Regions from separate parts of the Kitasatospora sp. NPDC058965 genome, predicted to be linked through region 2. Evidence: predicted binding sites of a transcription regulator. Region 2 holds the regulator's gene; the other holds the start of a gene.
What was found. Region 2 encodes HspR, which represses chaperone genes until heat shock. Its sites were predicted from a motif close to TTGAGNNNNNNNNNCTCAA; they were not measured.
Positions count from the first base shown of each region.

Region 1 (8,240 bases), on a different contig from region 2:
CCGCGGTTACGCCGCCGCGCTCGCCACCAGCACCTCGGCCGGCTCCAGCGCCAGCGCCAGCACCTCGCGCACGTCGGCCACCGGGTGGACGGTCAGCCGCTCCAGCACCTCGGCCGGGACGTCGTCCAGGTCGGGCTCGTTCCGCTTGGGGATGATCACCGTGGTGATGCCGGCCCGGTCGGCCGCGAGCAGCTTCTGCTTCACGCCGCCGATCGGCAGCACCCGGCCGGTGAGCGAGACCTCACCGGTCATCGCCACGTCGGTGCGCACCTTGCGGCCCGAGAGCAGCGAGGCCAGCGCCGTGGTCATGGTGATGCCCGCGCTCGGTCCGTCCTTGGGGACCGCGCCCGCCGGCACGTGCAGGTGGATGCCCCGCTCCCGCAGGCCGGTCACCGGCAGCTCCAGCTCCGCCCCGCGCGAGCGCAGGAAGGAGAGCGCGATGTGCGCGGACTCCTTCATCACGTCGCCCAGCTGACCGGTCAGGGTCAGCCCGGTGGAGCCGGTCTCGGCATCGGCCAGCGAGGCCTCGATGAAGAGCACGTCCCCGCCCGCGCCGGTGACCGCCAGCCCGGTGGCCACGCCGGGCACCGCGGTGCGGCGCTCGGCCGGTGCCTGGGCCGCCTCCGGGGTGTGGTGCGGCCGGCCGATCAGGCCGCGCAGGTCACCGGTGTCGATCGTGGTGGGCAGCTCGCGCTCGCCCAGCTCGCTCTGCGCCGCGACCTTGCGCAGGATCCGGGCCACCGACCGCTCCAGGGTCCGCACGCCGGCCTCGCGGGTGTACTCGCCGGCCAGCTTGCGCAGCGCCGCCTCGGTCACCGCGACCGTCTCGGCCGACAGGCCGGCCCGCTCCAGCTGACGGGGCAGCAGGTGGTCGCGGGCGATCACGACCTTCTCGTCCTCGGTGTAGCCGTCCAGCCGGACCAGCTCCATCCGGTCCAGCAGCGGCTCCGGGATCGCCTCCAGCACGTTGGCGGTGGCCAGGAAGACCACGTCGGACAGGTCGAGCTCGACCTCCAGGTAGTGGTCCCGGAAGGTGTGGTTCTGCGCCGGGTCCAGCACCTCCAGCAGCGCCGCCGCCGGGTCGCCGCGGTAGTCCGAGCCGACCTTGTCGATCTCGTCCAGCAGGACCACCGGGTTCATCGACCCGGCCTCCTTGATCGCCCGGACGATCCGGCCGGGCAGCGCGCCGACGTAGGTGCGCCGGTGGCCGCGGATCTCCGCCTCGTCCCGGACGCCGCCGAGCGCCACCCGGACGAAGTCGCGGCCCATCGCGCGGGCCACCGACTCGCCCAGCGAGGTCTTGCCGACGCCGGGCGGGCCGACCAGCGCCAGCACCGCACCGCCGCGCCGCCCGCCGATCAGGGTCAGCCCCTGGTCGGCCCGGCGCTTGCGGACCGCCAGGTACTCCACGATCCGGTCCTTCACGTCGGCCAGGCCGGCGTGGTCGGCGTCCAGCACGGCGCGGGCGCCGGCGATGTCGTAGGCGTCCTCACTGTGCTTGTTCCAGGGCAGCTCCAGCACCGTGTCCAGCCAGGTGCGGATCCACGAGCCCTCGGGCGACTGGTCGGAGCTGCGCTCCAGCTTCTCGACCTCCTTGAGGGCCGCCTCGCGCACCTTCTCCGGCAGGTCGGCCGCCTCCACCCGGGCCCGGTAGTCGTCCTCCTCGGAGGCGGACTCGCCGTTCAGCTCGGCCAGCTCCTTGCGCACCGCCTCCAGCTGGCGGCGGAGCAGGAACTCCTTCTGCTGCTTGGCGACGCCCTCCTCGACGTCCTTGCGGATGGTGTCGTTGACCTCCTCCTCGGCGAGGTGGTCCTTCATCAGCTGCAGGGCGTACTCCAGCCGGGCCACCTGGTCGGCCTCCAGCAGCGCCTTGAGCTTCTGCTCGGCGGAGACGAAGGGGGCGTAGCCGATGTTGTCGGCCAGCTCGCCGACGCCCTCGATGGCCGCCAGCCGGTCGACGATCTGCCAGGCCCCGCGCTTGCGCAGCCACTCGGTGGCGACCGCCTTGTACTCCTTGACCAGCTCGGCGGCCCGGCCGGTGACCGGGACGGCCACCGCGGACTCCTTGAACGGCGTGGTCTCCACCCAGAGCGCGGCGCCCGGGCCGGTGGTGCCGGCGCCGATCCGCACCCGGCGGACCGCGCGCAGCAGCGCGGCGGGCTCCCCGTCGGCCAGCCGGCCGACCTGCTCGACGGTGGCCAGGGTGCCCACCGCCGCGTACGAGCCGTCCAGCCGCGGCACCAGCAGCACCTGCGGCTTGCCGCCGTCCACCGACGTGCGCGCGGCCGACCGGGCCGCCTCCACGGCGGCGCGCACCTCGGTGTCCTTGAGGTCCAGCGGCACCACCATGCCCGGCAGCACCACCTCGTCGTCGAGCGGCAGCACGGGCAGGGTGAGCGAAGCGGACGTCGATGCCATGATCTCTCCCCAGTCAGTGAACTTGAGTCGACATGACTAAGGCTTGGCGAGTCCCGGATGTTCCCCGGACTTTGTTCGCTCTGAGCGATCAAGGATGACGGTCGGGAAGCGGGCCGCGGCGGACCCGGCGGAGCGTCAGACCCGGGCCGGCGCCGGCTGCGGCTCGACCCGGGCGCGCGGGCGCACCGCCAGGACGGACCGGAGCGCGCGCAGCGGACCGAACGGCCCGCGCGGACCCGGCGGGCGCCGGCGCAGCGGCCGCCACAGCGCGATCCCGGCCAGCAGCGCGGTCGGGTGCCCGATCGCGGTCACCAGGTCGGCGTCGTCGGTCACCTGGTGCAGCACCAGCAGCACCGCGGCGGTCAGCGCCAGCACCCGGCCGCGCCGGCTCAGCAGCCCGGCCAGCGCGCCCAGGCAGGCCAGCACCCCGTAGCTGATCCCGATGTCCAGCTCGTCCAGGATGCTCGGGCCGACCTTCCCCATCGCCACCGCGACCGCGACCAGGCCCTGCGAGACCAGGGTGCCGACCACGTGCCCGGCCGCGAAGACGCCGGCCGCGCGCAGCGGGCCCACCCTGCGCTCCAGGGGTGCCACGGTGAGCGCCATCGCCCAGAAGTACGGCATCCACACCGGCCCGACCACCCACAGGCCGCTCATCAGCAGCGAGCGCAGCGGGGTGCTGACCAGGTGGTGGCCGTCGGTGCTGGACATCGTCTGCAGCTGGTGGACCAGCTGCGGGTCGCCGAACCGGGTCAGCGCGGTGGTGCCGGCCAGCACCAGCAGGTAGGCCAGCGCGAACGGGTTGCGGCGCGGGGTGGGCACCTGGCGCAGCAGCCAGAGCAGCGGTCCGCTGCGCAGCCCCAGGCGCAGGCCGGCGTAGCGGGCCACGGGGACACCACGGGTGCCAGTGGGCATTGCCTCGGCCATGTCGCCTCCGTCTCTCGCCGTCCTGCCCGGCCCGGGCCGATGCGGATGGAACCGATCGGGGCCCGTCGGCGTCCAGGTGAGCATGACACGCTCGCTCCGCGTGCACACGGTGCCATCGGCCGCCGGTTTCGTCCACGGTACGGGCTCCGGCTGAGAGCTGTCTGAGGATCCAGCTGTGGTGCGCGTTACGGCAGTTCAGGACTTGGTCCAGACCTTTGCCGGGGACGGGCGGCGCCGCCGTACTCAGTCGGTTTCGTGCATACACACCGTTACGGTGAGGCGACGTGGACGGGTAAGGTAACGGCCCGTGCCGGTCCCCGGGGCGCGCGCATCCGCCTGCGGCAGGATTTCTGTGGACCGCCTGTCGGGGTCCACCCGAGGTACGTACGCTGCGGGGTGTGTGCCATCCCGGGACATCAGACCGGCACGGTGACAGACGACGGAACAAGACTACGAGCGGTGCCCGGCACTCCCACAGGTGACGGCCCGCAGGCCCTGGGGGCGGTGGCGTGACCGTGACAGAGATTCAGCAGGACACCGGCGCGAGCGGTGTGATTGCCCAGCGACGCGTACTGGTGGTGGAGGACGAACCCACCATCGCCGAGTCCATCGCGGCCCGGTTGGGCGCGGAGGGCTTCAAGGTCGCCGTGGCGCACGACGGCCCGGGCGCGGTGGACGGCTTCCACACCTGGCAGCCCGACCTCGTGGTGCTCGACATCATGCTGCCGGGCTTCGACGGGCTGGAGGTCTGCCGCCGGATCCAGGCGCAGCGCCCGGTGCCGGTGCTGATGCTGACCGCCCGCGACGACGAGACCGACCTGCTGGTCGGCCTCGGCGTGGGCGCCGACGACTACATGACCAAGCCGTTCTCGATGCGCGAACTCGCCGCCCGGGTCAACGTGCTGCTGCGCCGGGTGGAACGCGCCCAGCAGGCCGCCCGCACCCCGGCGCTCGGCTCGCTGCGCTTCGGCGAGCTGGAGATCGACCACGTGCAGCGCCGGGTCCGGCTCGCCTCCGGCGACGTCCACCTGACGCCCACCGAGTTCGACCTGCTGGCCTGCCTGGCCGCCCAGCCCCGCGCGGTGCTCACCCGCGAGCAGCTGCTGGCCGAGGTCTGGGACTGGACCGACGCGTCCGGCACCCGCACCGTGGACAGCCACGTGAAGGCGCTGCGCCGCAAGATCGGTGCCACCTGGATCCGCACCGTGCACGGCGTGGGTTACGCGCTGGAGGCCCCGGTCGGCTGACGGGCCGCGGGAGACGCACGGGCACAGCACGGCGCACAGGAACAACGGGGACCGAGCACCGAATGAACAGCGAGACCGAGATCGACCCGACGGCCGGCAGACGGCCGCCCGGAAGGTTCGCCACGCGGCTGTGGCGGGCGGTGCGCCCGCTCGACCCGCTGCGGTCGATCAAGGGCAAGCTCAGCATGCTGGTGGTCATCGCGGTGGTGATCGCCACCGGCCTGGTGCTGATCGCGATCAGGTCCGGCACCCAGGTCCGGGTGATCACGGTCTTCTCGATGATCGCCTCCCTGCTCTTCATGCAGATCCTGGCCCACACCTTCACCGCCCCGCTGCGCGAGATCACCGCAGCGGCCCGGGCGATGGCCGGCGGCGACTACAGCCGCCGGGTGACCACCCGCTCCCGCGACGAGATCGGCGAACTGGCGGCCACCTTCAACACGATGGCCGCCGACCTGGAGGCCGCCGACCGGCACCGCCGGGAGCTGGTGGCCAACGTCTCGCACGAGCTGCGCACCCCGATCGCGGCGCTGCAGGCGGTGCTGGAGAACATCGTGGACGGCGTGGTCACGGCGGAGCCCGCCACCCTGGGCGCCGCCCTGGAGCAGACCGAGCGGCTGGGCCGGCTGGTCGCCCACCTGCTCGACCTGTCCAAGCTGGACGACGGCGTGGTGCCGCTGGACGCCCGCGAGTTCGAGGTCGGCGCGTTCCTGGCCGGCGTGCTGCGCGGACTGACCGTGGACGGCGCCACCGCCGGCGGCGCCTGGAGCCGGCGGGACGACGTGCGGCTGCGGCTGGACGTGCAGCCCGAGGAGCTGACCGCGATGGCCGACCCCGAGCGGCTGCACCAGGTGGTGGCCAACCTGGTGGACAACGCGTGCAAGCACTCCCCGCCGGCCGGGCTGGTCACCGTGCGGGCCCGGGCGGGCCAGGCGCCGCTGGGCCTGCTGCTGGAGGTCGAGGACCAGGGGCCCGGCATCCCCGCCGAGGACCGCGTCCGGGTCTTCGACCGGTTCAGCCGCACCGGTACCGCCACCGCCCAGGGACCGGGCAGCGACGGCGGCACCGGGCTGGGCCTGGCCATCGCGCGCTGGGCGGTGGACCTGCACGGCGGGCGGATCGAGGTGGCCGACCGGTCCGGCGGCTGCCTGATCCAGGTGGCGCTGCCCGGCGTCCAGCAGTCCGTCCCGGCCCAGCGCCGCTGAGCCGCACCCCCGCCGACCTGCGACGCAGCGGGCCCGCGGGGGCCCGGCCGGTCCGCACTGTCCACCACGGCCAGCTTTGTCACAGAATTGGGACAAGCTGGTGATCGACAGGCACTGATCGATCGCATCCGGTCAATCCTGGTGCCCTTTGTCCGCTTTTCGGCGGCTTCGTACGGGTGGCGAAGTCGCTCATTTCCCCCCGCAAGCGGCTTTCTAACGCGATTTTTCGGCCAAAGTTCCGCCGGGCACTGTGATCTGGGCGACGCCGACCCCCCGGGGACTGCGCGATGACTGGTCAGGGGCGTAGCCTTAATCCCCGCTGTCCAAACATCCCAGAAGGAAGCGGAAGAGGGCGGTTGCCGCCGTGTCGCCACACCCTGAAACCCCCAGCTCGGCAAGTACCACTGGCTTCGGCCCCAATGAGTGGCTCGTCGACGAGATCTACCAGCAGTACCTCCAGGATCCCAACTCGGTCGACCGAGCCTGGTGGGACTTTTTCGCCGACTACAAGCCCGGTACCGAGGTGACCTCAGTGACCCAGGCCGTGACCCCGGCCGGCCCCACGCCGACCCCCGTCGCCGCCCCTGCTCCTGCCGCCGTCCCCGCGGCGACTGCCCCCGCCCCCGCGGTGGTCGCGGCCGCCCCGGCCGCGCCGCTGGCAGCCGCCCCGGCCGCGCCCCCGGCCCCCAAGGCCAACGTGCCGGCCCCGGCCCCGGTGGAGGCGAACGGACCCGAGCTGGTCCAGCTGCGCGGCCCGGCCAAGGCCGTGGCGACCAACATGGACGCCTCGCTGGAGGTGCCGACCGCGACCTCGGTGCGCGCCGTCCCGGCCAAGTTGCTGATCGACAACCGCATCGTCATCAACAACCACCTGCAGCGCGCCCGCGGCGGCAAGGTCTCCTTCACGCACCTCATCGGCTACGCCATGGTGCAGGCGATCAAGGCCAACCCGGGCATGAACCACAGCTACCAGGAGAAGGACGGCAAGGCCTTCCTGGTCAAGCCGGACCACGTGAACCTGGGCCTGGCGATCGACCTGGTGAAGCCGAACGGGGACCGCCAGCTGGTGGTCGCGGCCATCAAGAAGGCCGAGACCCTCGACTTCTTCGGCTTCTGGCAGGCCTACGAGGACATCGTCCGCCGGGCCCGCGCCAACAAGCTGACCATGGAGGACTTCACCGGGGTCACGGTCTCGCTGACCAACCCGGGCGGCATCGGCACCGTCCACTCGGTGCCGCGCCTGATGCAGGGTCAGGGCACCATCCTGGGCGTCGGCGCGATGGAGTACCCGGCCGAGTTCCAGGGCACCTCGCAGGAGACCCTGTCCCGGCTCGGCGTCTCCAAGATCATGACGCTGACCTCCACGTACGACCACCGGGTCATCCAGGGCGCCGCCTCCGGCGAGTTCCTGCGCGCGATCCACCAGCTGCTGCTGGGCGAGCACGGCTTCTACGACGAGGTCTTCGAGTCGCTGCGGATCCCGTACGAGCCGGTCCGCTGGGCCACCGACGTGGCCGCCACGCACGACGACGAGGTCAACAAGACCGCCCGCGTCATCGAGCTGATCCACGCCTACCGGGTCCGCGGCCACCTGATGGCCGACACCGACCCGCTGGAGTACAAGCAGCGCAAGCACCCCGACCTGGACGTGGTCCAGCACGGCCTCACCCTGTGGGACCTGGAGCGCGAGTTCGCGGTCGGCGGCTTCGGCGGCCAGAAGATGATGAAGCTGCGCGACATCCTCGGCCTGCTGCGCAACACCTACTGCCGCACCGTCGGCATCGAGTACATGCACATCCAGGACCCCAAGCAGCGCAAGTGGCTGCAGGAGCGCCTGGAGAAGCCGTACGCGAAGCCGGAGCGCGAGGAGCAGCTGCGGATCCTGCGCCGGCTCAACTCGGCGGAGGCCTTCGAGACCTTCCTGCAGACCAAGTACGTCGGTCAGAAGCGCTTCTCGCTGGAGGGCGGCGAGTCGCTCATCCCGCTGCTGGACGCCACCATCGACTCGGCCGCCGAGCACCGGCTGGACGAGGTCGTCATCGGCATGGCCCACCGCGGCCGGCTGAACGTGCTGTCCAACATCGTCGGCAAGCCGTACGGCAAGATCTTCGGCGAGTTCGAGGGCAACCTCGACCCGAAGTCGATGCACGGCTCCGGCGACGTGAAGTACCACCTGGGTGCCGACGGCATCTTCACCGGCCTGGACGGCGAGCAGATCAAGGTCTCGCTGGCCGCCAACCCGTCCCACCTGGAGACGGTGGACCCGGTGGTCGAGGGCATCGCCCGGGCCAAGCAGGACATCCTGGACCAGGGCGGCACCACCTTCCCGGTGCTGCCGGTCCAGATCCACGGCGACGCGGCCTTCGCCGGCCAGGGCGTGGTCGCGGAGACCCTCAACATGTCGCAGCTGCGCGGCTACCGCACCGGCGGCACCGTGCACATC
Region 1 is NZ_JBHYKG010000123.1:7,644-15,883, forward strand. It holds gene lon (endopeptidase La) at 7-2,418, opposite strand; gene ACFW1A_RS20820 (rhomboid-like protein) at 2,554-3,345, opposite strand; gene ACFW1A_RS20825 (response regulator transcription factor) at 3,861-4,592, shown strand; gene ACFW1A_RS20830 (sensor histidine kinase) at 4,655-5,797, shown strand; gene ACFW1A_RS20835 (multifunctional oxoglutarate decarboxylase/oxoglutarate dehydrogenase thiamine pyrophosphate-binding subunit/dihydrolipoyllysine-residue succinyltransferase subunit) at 6,162-8,240, shown strand, end outside.
Region 1: the regulator HspR is predicted to act here: its motif matches at 2,441-2,459, upstream of lon (endopeptidase La).

Region 2 (8,240 bases):
GCTCATGATCAGCAGCTTGGGCGAGAGCGGCTTGCCGGTGTTCCAGGCGGGGCACTGCGACTGGCAGCGACCGCACTCGGTGCAGGTGGAGAAGTCGAGGATGCCCTTCCAGGAGAAGTGCTCGACCTGGGAGACGCCGAAGACCGCGTCGTCCGCCGGCTCCTCGAAGTCGATCGGCGCGCCGCCGGAGGTCATCGGCTGCAGGGCGCCCAGCGCGACCGCGCCGTCGGCGTTGCGCTTGAACCAGATGTTCGGGAAGCCCAGGAAGCGGTGCCAGGCGACGCCCATGTCGATGTTGAGCGAGACCGTGATCATCCAGATGAAGGAGGTCGCGATCTTGACCGTGGCGATCGCCCAGATGAGGTTGTGCAGGGTGCCCAGGCCCAGCCCGGAGAACGCCTTCACCAGCGGGTACGAGACCAGGTACGCGGCCGAGTAGTGGTCGACCCCCTCCAGCGCGCCCTCCAGGCCGCGCAGGGTGAGGATCGCCAGGCCGATGACCAGGATCACCGTCTCGACGAAGTACGCCTGGCCCATCCGCGAACCGGCGAACCGGGACTTGCGCCCGGCCCGGTTCGGCAGGCTCAGCTGGCGGATCACGATCAGCACCGCGATGCCGAGCGTGGTCAGGATCCCGATCAGCTCCTCGAACACCAGGTACGGCGTCCAGTCGCCGATCACCGGGATCACGAAGCTCGGGTCGAAGAGCTGGCCGAAGGCGGTGACCAGGGTGAGGATCAGGGTGTAGAAGCCGACCGCCACGAACCAGTGGGCGACACCGACGATGCCCCACGTGTTCATCCGGGTGTGGCCGACGAACTCCCGGGCCAGGGTCAGGGTGCGGGCCACCGGGTCGTTGATCCGCGCCCCGGCCGGCACCGGCTGGCCGAGCCGGACGAACCGGTAGATCGACGCGATGGCACGAGCGAACAGCGCCACGCCGACCACGGCGGTGCCCAGTGAGATGACGATCGCTGCTAGCTGCATCCGGCTCTCCGTACTCCACGGCGTGAGGGCAAGTCGGTCAAGTGTACTCGTGGGTAACTTAACCACCCACCGGGCGGACCTTATCGCCCGGTAGCACCGGTTCAGAAGCTGTTCAAGGTATGGCGGCAGTCACGTAGGCCGATAGTCGCCCATTCGGGGGCAAACCTGACCGGGGGACGACCCAGGTCAGGAAAGTTGAGCGACTCGGACTCATGGCTGTTGACTCGCCCGGACCCCTGGGGCATGCTTGAGTGCGTACAGCTCAACTCTTCCGTGGAGGTATCTACGATGGCACGCGCGGTCGGTATCGACCTCGGCACGACGAACTCGGTCGTCAGTGTTCTCGAAGGCGGTGAGCCCACCGTCATCACCAACGCCGAGGGCGCCCGGACCACGCCGTCCGTCGTCGCCTTCGCCAAGAACGGCGAGGTGCTGGTCGGCGAGGTCGCCAAGCGCCAGGCGGTCACCAACGTCGACCGGACCATCCGCTCGGTCAAGCGCCACATGGGCACCGGGTGGAAGATCAACCTGGACGGCAAGGACTTCAACCCGCAGCAGATCAGCGCCTTCATCCTGCAGAAGCTGAAGCGCGACGCCGAGTCCTACCTGGGCGAGACCGTCACCGACGCGGTCATCACCGTCCCGGCGTACTTCAACGACTCCGAGCGCCAGGCCACCAAGGAGGCCGGCGAGATCGCGGGCCTGAACGTCCTGCGCATCGTCAACGAGCCGACCGCGGCCGCCCTGGCCTACGGCCTGGACAAGGACGACCAGACGATCCTGGTCTTCGACCTCGGTGGCGGCACCTTCGACGTCTCGCTGCTGGAGATCGGCGACGGCGTCGTCGAGGTCAAGGCGACCAACGGTGACAACCACCTCGGTGGTGACGACTGGGACCAGCGGGTCGTCGACCACCTGGTGAAGGTCTTCCAGGCCGGCCACGGCGTCGACCTGTCGAAGGACAAGATGGCGCTGCAGCGCCTGCGCGAGGCGGCCGAGAAGGCCAAGATCGAGCTCTCCTCGTCCTCCGAGACCACGATCAACCTGCCCTACATCACGGCCTCCGCCGAGGGTCCGCTGCACCTGGACGAGAAGCTCACCCGGGCCCAGTTCCAGCAGCTGACCACGGACCTGCTGGAGCGCTGCAAGGTCCCGTTCCACAACGTGATCAAGGACGCCGGCATCTCGCTCTCCGAGATCGACCACGTCGTCCTGGTCGGTGGCTCGACCCGCATGCCCGCCGTCTCCGAGCTGGTCAAGGAGCTGACCGGCGGCAAGGAGGCCAACAAGGGCGTCAACCCGGACGAGGTCGTGGCGATCGGCGCCGCGCTGCAGGCCGGTGTGCTGAAGGGCGAGGTCAAGGACGTCCTGCTGCTCGACGTCACCCCGCTGTCCCTGGGCATCGAGACCAAGGGCGGCATCATGACCAAGCTGATCGAGCGCAACACGACGATCCCGACCAAGCGCTCGGAGATCTTCACCACCGCCGAGGACAACCAGCCCTCCGTGCAGATCCAGGTCTACCAGGGCGAGCGCGAGATCGCGGCGTACAACAAGAAGCTCGGCATGTTCGAGCTGACCGGCCTGCCGCCGGCCCCGCGCGGCCTGCCGCAGATCGAGGTCACCTTCGACATCGACGCCAACGGCATCATGCACGTCGGCGCGAAGGACCTCGGCACCGGCAAGGAGCAGCGGATGACCGTCACGGGTGGCTCCTCGCTGCCCAAGGAGGACATCGAGCGGATGACCCGCGAGGCCGAGCAGTACGCGGAGGAGGACCACAAGCGCCGCGAGGCCGTGGAGACCCGCAACCAGGCCGAGCAGCTCGTCTACTCCACCGAGAAGTTCATCGCCGACAACACCGACAAGCTCCCGGCCGACGTCAAGACCGAGGTCGAGGGCGCGATCGGCGAGCTCAAGGAGGCCCTGAAGGGCGAGGACATCGCGGCCATCCGCGAGGCCTCGGAGAAGGTCTCCACCACCGCCCAGAAGCTGGGTCAGGCGCTCTACGCCGACGCCCAGGCCTCGGGTGCCGCCGCGGGTGCCGAGGCGCCCAAGGACGCCGCCGACGAGGACGTGGTCGACGCCGAGATCATCGACGACGAGAAGCCCAAGGGCGGTGCGGCATGACGGAGAAGCCGCAGGGCGTGGAGCCCGGCGACGACTCCAACGCCGACGACGCCGTCATCCAGGCCGCCGAGGAGGCCCTCAAGGCCCTCTCGGGGGACGGGGACGAGGCGCTGACCGCTGCCAAGCGCGAGGCGACCGAGCGCACCGCCGACCTGCAGCGGCTGCAGGCGGAGTACCAGAACTACCGCAAGCGGGTCGAGCGGGACCGTCTGACGGTGCGCGAGATCGCGGTCTCCAACATCCTGGAGTCGCTGATCCCGGTCCTCGACGACATCGGCCGGGCCCGCGAGCACGGCGAGGTGACCGGCGGCTTCAAGTCGGTGGCCGAGTCGCTGGAGACCGTGGTGGCCAAGCTGGGCCTGCAGCAGTTCGGCAAGGAGGGCGAGCCCTTCGACCCGAACCTGCACGAGGCCCTGATGCACAGCTACTCCTCGGAGGTCACCGAGGACACCTGCGTGCAGGTGCTGCAGCCCGGTTACCGGATCGGCGAGCGGATCATCCGCCCGGCGATGGTGGCGGTGGCCGAGCCGCAGCCCGGCACCCAGTCCACCTCCGGTGGACCGGACGCCGACGGCCCCGCGGCCCCCGAGGCTGACGGTGCGGCCGAGAACTGACACGCTGTGCACTGCGGGGTCGTGCGTCACCACCGGTGACGCGCGGCTCCGCAGTGCCGTATCGATCACCAACGGGAGGTGGCTGAAGTCATGAGCACGAAGGACTACGTGGAGAAGGACTACTACAAGGTCCTCGGCGTGCCCAAGGACGCCAGCACCACCGAGATCAAGAAGACCTACCGCAAGCTCGCCCGGGAGTTCCACCCCGACGCCAACAAGGGTGACACCAAGGCGGAGGAGCGCTTCAAGGACATCTCCGAGGCGTACGACGTCCTGTCCGACGAGAAGCGCCGCAAGGAGTACGACGAGGCGCGCAGCCTCTTCGGCACCGGCGGCATGCGCGGTCCGGGCGGCGCCGGCAACGGCTACAGCTTCGACTTCGGCGACCTGTTCACCGGTAGCCAGGCCGGTGGCAACGGCGGGATCGGCGACATGTTCGGCGGCCTGTTCAACCGCGGCGGGCGGCAGGCCCAGCCGCGCCGCGGCGCCGACGTCGAGACCGAGGTGACGCTCAGCTTCGAGGAGGCGGTGGACGGCGCCACCGTCCCGCTGCGGATGACCAGTCAGGCCGCCTGCCGGACCTGCGCCGGCACCGGCGCCAAGGCCGGCACCACGCCGCGGGTCTGCCCGACCTGCGTCGGCGCCGGCACGGTCAGCCGCGGCCAGGGCGCCTTCGCGCTCTCCGAGCCCTGCCGCGACTGCAAGGGCCGCGGCATGATCGTCGACGACCCCTGCCCCGACTGCCACGGCAGCGGCCGGGCCAGCTCGGCCCGCACCATGCAGGTGCGGATCCCGGCCGGGGTGCAGGACGCCCAGCGGATCCGGCTCAAGGGCAAGGGTGCCCAGGGCGAGCGCGGCGGCCAGCCCGGTGACCTCTACGTCACCGTGCACGTCACCGCGCACCCGGTCTTCGGCCGCAAGGGCGACAACCTCACGGTGACCGTGCCGGTCACCTTCCCCGAGGCCGCGTTGGGTGGCACCATCGACGTTCCCACCCTGAACGGCCCCTCGGTACGGCTGCGGCTGCCCGCCGGCAGTGCCAACGGCCTGACCCTACGGGCCCGCGGCAAGGGCGCCACCCGCAAGGACGGCACCCGCGGCGACCTGCTGGTGACGGTCGAGGTGACGGTGCCCCAGCAGACCACCGGGGACGCCCTGAACGCACTGGAGCAGTACCGCGACGCCACCGCGTCCGAGGACCCGCGTGCCGCCCTCTTCAAGGCGGCGGAGGGAGCGTGATCTGAGATGAGCCCCGACGACCCCGGTATCGGCGCAGGCCTCGGCGAGGGCCTGCCCGGCGGCCCCGCCCCGCGCCGCCGCACCACCGCCTCGGCCACCTACGTGCTCACCGAGGAGACCCCGGTGTACGTGATCTCGGTGGCCGCCGAGCTGTCCGGACTGCACCCGCAGACCCTGCGCCAGTACGACCGGCTCGGTCTGGTCTGCCCCGACCGCACCGGCGGCGGCGGTCGGCGCTACTCCGCCCGGGACATCCAGCAGCTGCGCGAGGTGCAGCGGCTCTCCCAGGACGAGGGCATCAACCTGGCCGGGATCAAGCGGATCATCGAACTGGAGAACCAGGTGGCCGCCCTGCAGGCCCGGGTCGCCGAGCTCGCCGCCGCCGTCGAGGGTGCCGGTGCCGCCCTGCAGGCCCGGGAGGCCGCGGTGCACGCCTCGTACCGGCGCGACCTGGTCCCGTACCAGCCGGCCGCGCAGTCGAGCGCGCTGGTGGTGTGGCGGCCGCGGCGCTAGTGGTATCGGGCTACATGCCTGGTTGGCGCCCCGTTCGGCGGCGGGGTGCCAACTCCGGCCGGGCATGCGTAAAGTGCTGCCCGGCGAACTGGAATCCAAAAGGCCCGGAAGGGGGGACCCTGGTATGAGCCCGCGCGACTGGGGCAAGTCCGAGCTGGGGGACTCCGAGTTCTTCTCCGCCGAGGCGAAGTCGCTGTATCTGCGAGTCGTGGCAGCCGGCGGCACCATGGAGATTGACGACCCATTGCTCGACGCCGCAAAAAATGAGCTGGCTGAGCTGGGTCTATTGGTGATCGGCCAAGAAAAGCCGGAGACCGTCACGGTCATCGATCCGAATCGGCTCGCCACCCGTCTCAGTTCGAGTTGGCAGAAGCAGGCGCTCTCCCTGCTCTCCCAGGCGGTCGCCCTGCCGGCGGCCGTCCAGGAGCTCGCCCAGGCCTACCAGGCCGTGCAGCGCGACGTCCGCCCGGGCGGGGCGGTGGAGCACATCCACGGACTGATCGAGATCAACGAGCGCGTCGGCATGCTGGTGGACAGCGCCCAGTTCGAGGCGCTCAGCGCCCAGCCGGGCGGCAGCCGGCGGCAGAACCTGCTCGGCCCGGCCGTGGCCATGGACCGGTCGCTGCTGCAGCGCGGCGTGGCCCGGCGGATCGTCTACCACCCCAGCGCCCGGTACTCGGCGCCCACCCGCCAGTACGTGGAGCAGATCACCGAGGCCGGCGGCGAGGTGCGCACCCTTGAGGAGCCGTTCACCCGGCTGTTCATCATCGACCGCCGGGTCGCGGTGATCCCGGTCAAGGGGGACACCGAGACCGCGGCCTTCATCAGCGACGAGGCGATGATCGCCTACCTGCTCGACTCGTTCGAGCGGCTCTGGGAACGCTCCAGCCCGTTCCTGGGCGCCACCGAGGTTCCGCCCGAGGTCATTTCGCGGATGCGGACCAACATCCTCAGGATGATGTCCCAGGGCATCGGTCACAGAGTCATCGCCCGCAACCTGGGCATCAGTGAACGCACCCTGGCCCGGCACATCGCCGACTTCCGCGAGGAGTACAACTCCGAGACCCTGTTCCAGCTCGGCTGGCGCATGGCGCTGAACTCCCCCGACCTCCACTTCGAGGACGAGGAGCCCGGCTCCGACCCCGAGGGTTGAGCCGGCCGCGGATCCCGGGTCAGACCGACAGGGCGTCAGCACTCTCGCTGTCAGCGGAACGGGAAGCACCCCAGATCAGGTCCACCGGCGTCGCAGCCGCCCGGGTCGGCCCCCAGATCAGGTCGGCCGGCACGGCGTCCGCCCGGTTGGCCGAGAGCCCCCAGATCAGGTCGGCCGGGACGGCGTCCGCCCGGTTGACGGCGAGCTTGCCCCAAATCAGGTCGGCCGGCACCGCATCGGGCCGGGCGGCCGAGAGCCTGCCCCAGATCAGGTCGGCCGGCACGACCCGCGCGGGCGCTGCCGGCCGGGCAACGACCGCCGGGGAAACGGCACCGGATCCGCTCCGCGACAGGGCGACCGGCGACGCGGCGGAGGTGCTCACGAGTGCGGCCAGCCCAATGGAAGCCAGAGCGGCACACGCGAGCGCACGGGTGACTGCTCGGGATTCACGACGCATGCTGGGCCTCCTTGTCATGTTCCTGATATAAACAACGTCTAGTACAGTCCGCTCCGGTCATTTCATAGGAACGGGCAAAGGCTTATCAAAGCCACTGCCTTCAGTCGAGGCAAGCTTGCTCATGGCCGGACGCGTGGCATTCCGCTGCCTGGCAGAAAGATGACAGGCCGTCGACGGCGAGTCCTTGACTGTCCACTGTCTGCCAACCATGTCATCCAATCGCCAGACGGCGAGATGACATACCGGCGCTGTGGACGCGGCCCGGGCCCAGCGGAGACGATCAATAGGCATCACCCCCTGGTGGCCAGGCATTCACGAGACGCGACCGCGGAACGCCCCGAGGAACCGCCGACCATCCGGGTGTTTCACCTTCGTTCGCCAGGCAGTTCCTGCAGCGCCTGCGTAGACCACACTCCGCAGGACCGTCAACTTCCCCCGGAGCCATTCGCCATGACTGAGCCCTACATGCGCCAGCACGCAGTCCAGGCCCCCGAAGGGCGCCGGGCCCGTGTCTTCCTCGCCGCCCCCCTGATGCGGCTGACCGGGCCGGCCGACAGTGTCGTCACCCTGGCCAGCCGCACCCGGCTGACCGCGCTGCGCAGTTCGCTGCTGCGCAGTGGTGCCGCCGTCTTCAGCGCGCACCACAGCGACGCCTGGACCGTCGAGGGCCGCGCGCCCGAGCCGCGGGTGCCGTCGGACTTCCGCGCCATGCAGACCGCCGACCTGGTCTTCGCCTACGTCGGCTCGCCGCTGTCGGCCGGCGTCTCGCTGGAGCTCGGCTGGGGCTCGGCGCTGCGCAAGCCGATCGTGCTGCTGGTGGACGAGGCGATCACCCACAACCCGCTGATCGCCACCATCGAGCAGGTCGCCCCGGTGCTGCCGCTGGTCTTCGACGACACCTGGTCGCAGGAGAGCCTGCGCCACATCGTGGAGACCGCGCTGGACTGGGCCGGCATGGCGCTGTCGCTCCGCGAGGGCTTCTGGACCGCCCCCGGCGAGTTCAGCCCGCTCTCCTCGCACGTGGACCCGTACGGCAGCTGGCCCAACTCGGGCGCGGCCACCGGCTGACCCGCCTCACTCGGGCGGCAGCGCACCGGCCCGGGCCTGCCACCCCAACTGGAAGAGCGTCCGCGCCTCGTACCGCTCA
Region 2 is NZ_JBHYKG010000007.1:13,565-21,804, reverse strand. It holds gene ACFW1A_RS02470 ((Fe-S)-binding protein) at 1-987, opposite strand, end outside; gene dnaK (molecular chaperone DnaK) at 1,276-3,117, shown strand; gene grpE (nucleotide exchange factor GrpE) at 3,114-3,731, shown strand; gene dnaJ (molecular chaperone DnaJ) at 3,822-4,970, shown strand; gene ACFW1A_RS02450 (heat shock protein transcriptional repressor HspR) at 4,977-5,483, shown strand; gene ACFW1A_RS02445 (hypothetical protein) at 5,608-6,636, shown strand; gene ACFW1A_RS02440 (hypothetical protein) at 6,656-7,093, opposite strand; gene ACFW1A_RS02435 (hypothetical protein) at 7,544-8,161, shown strand; gene ACFW1A_RS02430 (LuxR family transcriptional regulator) at 8,168-8,240, opposite strand, start outside.